DNA from 2 places in the Mesorhizobium marinum genome. Region 2 is predicted to be linked to the other one. Evidence: predicted binding sites of a transcription regulator. Region 2 holds the regulator's gene; the other holds the start of a gene.
What was found. The regulator PhoB, encoded in region 2, activates phosphate uptake and scavenging genes when phosphate is short. The targets are predictions, from matches to a motif close to TGTCATNNANCTGTCAT.
Positions count from the first base shown of each region.

Region 1: a site for PhoB is predicted at 966-982, ahead of phnC (phosphonate ABC transporter ATP-binding protein). Genes of this name have one in related genera too.

Region 1 is NZ_JBFOCI010000004.1:29,379-31,567, reverse strand. Features, by position in the region: gene phnC (phosphonate ABC transporter ATP-binding protein) at 52-888, opposite strand; gene ABUE31_RS13810 (Tim44 domain-containing protein) at 1,179-2,171, shown strand.
Region 2 is NZ_JBFOCI010000002.1:359,807-361,995, forward strand. Features, by position in the region: gene ABUE31_RS07260 (vanadium-dependent haloperoxidase) at 1-651, opposite strand, end outside; gene phoB (phosphate regulon transcriptional regulator PhoB) at 765-1,451, opposite strand; gene phoU (phosphate signaling complex protein PhoU) at 1,479-2,186, opposite strand.

The sequences.
Region 1 (2,189 bases), on a different contig from region 2:
TGTCTGCCGGACGCCTGGTGGTATGAATGGTATGCATGGCGCGGGACGCGCTCAGGTGCTGGCGAAAGCCGGCGTGAGCGAAGGCGCCGACTTGCGCGGCCGCGACGCCGCGATGCTGGTCGAGGTGATCGCCTCGGAGATCTCGTCACCGTCCGGGTCGGCGCCATAGACCATGTGAACCGCCTCTCGGGTCAGGTCCTCGGGAGCGCCATCGAACACCACCTTGCCGGCAGCCATGCCGATGATGCGGCTGCAATAGGCGCGGGCGGTATCGAGCGTGTGCAGGTTGGTGACGACGGTAATGCCGTCGCGCAGGTTGATGTCCTGCAGTGAATCCATAACGACCTTGGCGTTCATCGGGTCGAGCGACGCGATCGGCTCGTCGGCGAGGATCATCTTCGGCTGCTGCATCAGCGCGCGCGCGATCGCCACGCGTTGCTGCTGGCCGCCCGACAGTGTTCCGGCGGGTTGCAGCGACGCCTGCGCGATGCCGAGCCGCTCCAGCGAGGCGATGGCCTGGGCGCGCTCCTCGCGCGAAAACATGCCGAGCAGGTTGAGCGACGTCGAGCGATGGTTCAACCGGCCGAGCAGCACGTTGGTCAGCACGTCGAGGCGCGGCACGAGGTTGAACTGCTGGAAGATCATGGCGCAGTCGCGCTGCCAGCGGCGCAGGGCCGGTCCGGACAGCGCGGACACCTCGGTCTCCTCGAAGATGATGGATCCCTCGGTCGGGTCGATCAGTCGGTTGATCATGCGAAGAAGAGTCGACTTGCCGGCCCCGGAGCGACCGATCACGCCGACCATCTGTCCGTTGGGGATTTCGAGCGCAACGTTGTCGACTGCCGTGTTTGCGCCGAAGCGGCGCGTCACGTCGCGGATCTTCAACATATCGTCTTCCCTGTCCGGTTTCTTGCCGATTTCGGGAATGCGTTAGCCGACCGACATGAAGGTGCCGTGTCGGGAGCATGTCAGTTTTGTTACGCTCCACAGACGGCGGGCAGCGGCTTGCGTGTCGCATCGCATGCGCATGCGTTCGGCGTGGCGGCCTCGTGGCGCCCTTGGGCAGTTGCCTCGCGGCTAAAATCTGCGTGAGCGGACGTCAAAAACGCTCGGCAGGCACTGAAAACCGGCGCCGATTTCACTACATAGGCGCGGCATTTCATTTTGAGGAATCACTGATGCAATTTTCTCGGACGACCCGCTTCGCGACACTACTCGCGGGCCTGTTCCTTGCTTTCTCCATGGTTGCGGTCGACCATGCCGACGCGCGGCGCAGCGGCAGCTTCGGCAGCCGTGGCGCCAAGACCTTCCAGCAGGCCCCGACGACGAGGACCGCGCCGCAGCCGACCGCTCCGGTCGAGCGCTCGATGACCCCGAACACCGGACCGACGGCTGCGCGTCCCGGCGCCGCCCAGGCCCAGTCGCAGCGCCCGGGCTTCATGAACGGCTTCGGCGGTTCGATGCTGCGCGGCCTGATGCTCGGCGGCCTGATCGGCCTGCTGCTCGGGCAGGGTTTCGGCGGGCTCGCGGGCATGTTCGGGCTGTTGATGCAGGCGCTGCTGATCGGCGGCGCGATATGGCTGGTCCTGCGCCTGTTGCGCGCGCAGCCCGCCCGCTCGCCGGAGCCCGCCTTGGCGGGCGCAGGGGCCGGCGGCGGCGTTGCCCGTCGTGACGTGGGGAGCAGCGATATCGGGCGTTCGTTCAAGATACCGAGTATCGGAGGCAGCGCTTCTGCACCCGCACCGGCCACGCAGCCGACGCTCCACGACATCGAGCTCGGCCAGCAGGACCTCGACACGTTCGAGCGCATGCTGACCGAGGTCCAGGAGGCATTCGGCCGCGAGGACCACAAGGAGCTGCGCCGCCTGGCGACTCCGGAGATGGTATCGTACCTGTCCGAGGAACTGGCCGAGAACGCGCAAAAGGACGTCCGCAACGATGTCAGCGACGTGCGTCTCCTGCAGGCCGACATCGCCGAGGCCTGGAACGAAGGCGACCGCGACTACGCGACAGCCGCGCTCAACTATGCGGCGATCGACGTGCTGCGCGACCGCAAGAGCGGGGACGTCGTCGAGGGAGAGGCGGGAACGGCGACGGAGACGACGGAACTCTGGACCTTCGTGCGCCAGACGGGCGGCGACTGGAAGCTGTCGGCGATCCAGCAGGCCTGATCCTTCTATATCGACGGC
Region 2 (2,189 bases):
GGTGCGGTTGTTGCCCCAGCCCGGCAACAGCGGCAGTTGCTGCTGGCGGATCGCGCTCGTCGGCACCCACTTGTCCTCGCCGGCAGGCAGGTCAAGCTGTTCAGGAAAACCCATGTTGGTGACGGTCGCGCCACCGTCATCCATCGACCATTCATGGATGCTGGCGGCCACCGCCTTGCCGAAGGTTTCGCTGCGCGCCACGACATCCTCGGGCACGCCGTCGATGACCATCGACCGCCATTTCTTCTGCGCGGCCCTGATCGCGCGCTGGCCGGTAGGACCGGTATTGCCGAAATAATAGACGATCGCGTCCGACATGGCCGCGCTGGTAACGACCGCCTCGTCATAGATCGCTCCCGGTTCGCGCTGAGGCACCGACGTGTGCCCCTGCAACTGGCCGACAAGCGACACCAGGCTGTCCGACCCGCCAACGGCGGCCTCGAAGGCGGTGACGCCGAGATAGCCGAACGAACGGCTCGCCACGGGCGGCGAATAGGTCGCGGTATGCCGGACCAACTCGTTCATCAGATAGTACCAGTCGCGCAGCATCTCCTGCGACGTCGGGCGCGCCGCCGCCTGGGCAGGCAGCACCGCGCACCAGGCCAGCATAGCCACGGCAAGCGCCGCAAGCATGCGGGCGAATGAACGCATGGACTCCTCCCTCAAGCGCCGCCTGCTATTTTTTTCGGCGCTCGGAATAATATGCACCGGACATGCTGGCGCGGCAAGGGCGCTGCGCTGCAGACCGTCGCGGGAGGAGCGGATCAGTCGTCGCGGATGGCGTAGCCGGCGCCGCGGATGGTGCGGATCACGTCCGGCATCCGGCCGTTGTTCACCGCCTTGCGCAGCCGGCCGACATGAACGTCGACGGTGCGTTCGTCGATGTAGATGGTCTCGCCCCAGACGTTGTCGAGAAGCTGGCTGCGCGAGAAGACGCGGCCCGGATGGCGCATCATGAATTCAAGCAGCCGGAATTCGGTCGGGCCGAGCTTGATCTCGTTCTTCTTGCGGTAGACCCTGTGCGCCTCGCGGTCGAGCATGATGTCGCCGACCTTGAGCACGGAGGACAGCACCTCCGGCTTCGCGCGACGCAGCAGCGCCCGAACCCGGGCCATGAACTCCGGCGTCGAGAACGGCTTGACCAGATAGTCGTCGGCGCCCGTCGAGAGGCCGCGCACCCGGTCGGATTCCTCGCCACGCGCCGTCAGCATGATGATCGGCAGGCGCTGCGTCTCCGGGCGCATCCTGAGGCGGCGGCAAAGCTCGATGCCGGAAATGCCGGGGATCATCCAGTCGAGAACCAGCAGGTCGGGCGCGTGCTCCTGCAGCCGGATCTCCGCCTCGTCGCCGCGCGTCACGATCTCGACCTGATAGCCTTCGGCCTCGAGATTGTAGCGAAGCAGAACGCCGAGTGGCTCTTCGTCCTCGACCACCATGACTTTCGGAGCGATCACCTTGGGATGCCTCCTGTCGTCGCGCTATTCGGCCAGCACCGAGAGCTGGGTCTCGTCCAGCTTCGGGCGGCTCACCGGCAACTGCTCGCCGGTCACCACATAGTAGGCGTTCTCGGCGATGTTCGTCACATGGTCGCCGATGCGCTCCAGATTCTTGGCGCAGAACAGGAGATGCGTGCAGGCCGTGATGTTGCGCGGGTCTTCCATCATGTAGGTCAGGAGTTCGCGGAACACCGCCGTGTAGCGGGCGTCGATCTTCTCGTCGTCCGTGCGCAGCGTCCTCAGCCCGTCGGCGTCGCGAGCCACATAGAGCTCGATGACGCTCTGGACCTGGCGCAGCACCAGGTCTGCCATGCCTTCGATGCCATGCGAAAGATTGCGCGGTGTGACGCCGTGGCCGACGGCGCTGACCCGCTTGGCGATGTTCTTGGCAAGATCGCCGATGCGTTCGAGGTCGCCCGCCATGCGGATGGCGCCGACGACGGCGCGCAGGTCCTGCGCCATCGGCTGGCGCTTGGCGATCAGCGCGATCGAACGATCGTCGAGTTCGCGCTGGCGTGCGTCCATAATGGCGTCATCGGAGACGACCCGCTGCGCAAGCGCATTGTCCGAGGTCACGAGCGCGCGGATCGCCGCGCCGACCATCGAGCCCGCCAGTTCGCTCATGTCGCGAATGAGCTGCTGGATGTGGTTCAGGTCGTCGTCGAAGGAAGTGACGGTATGTTCGCCCATCGT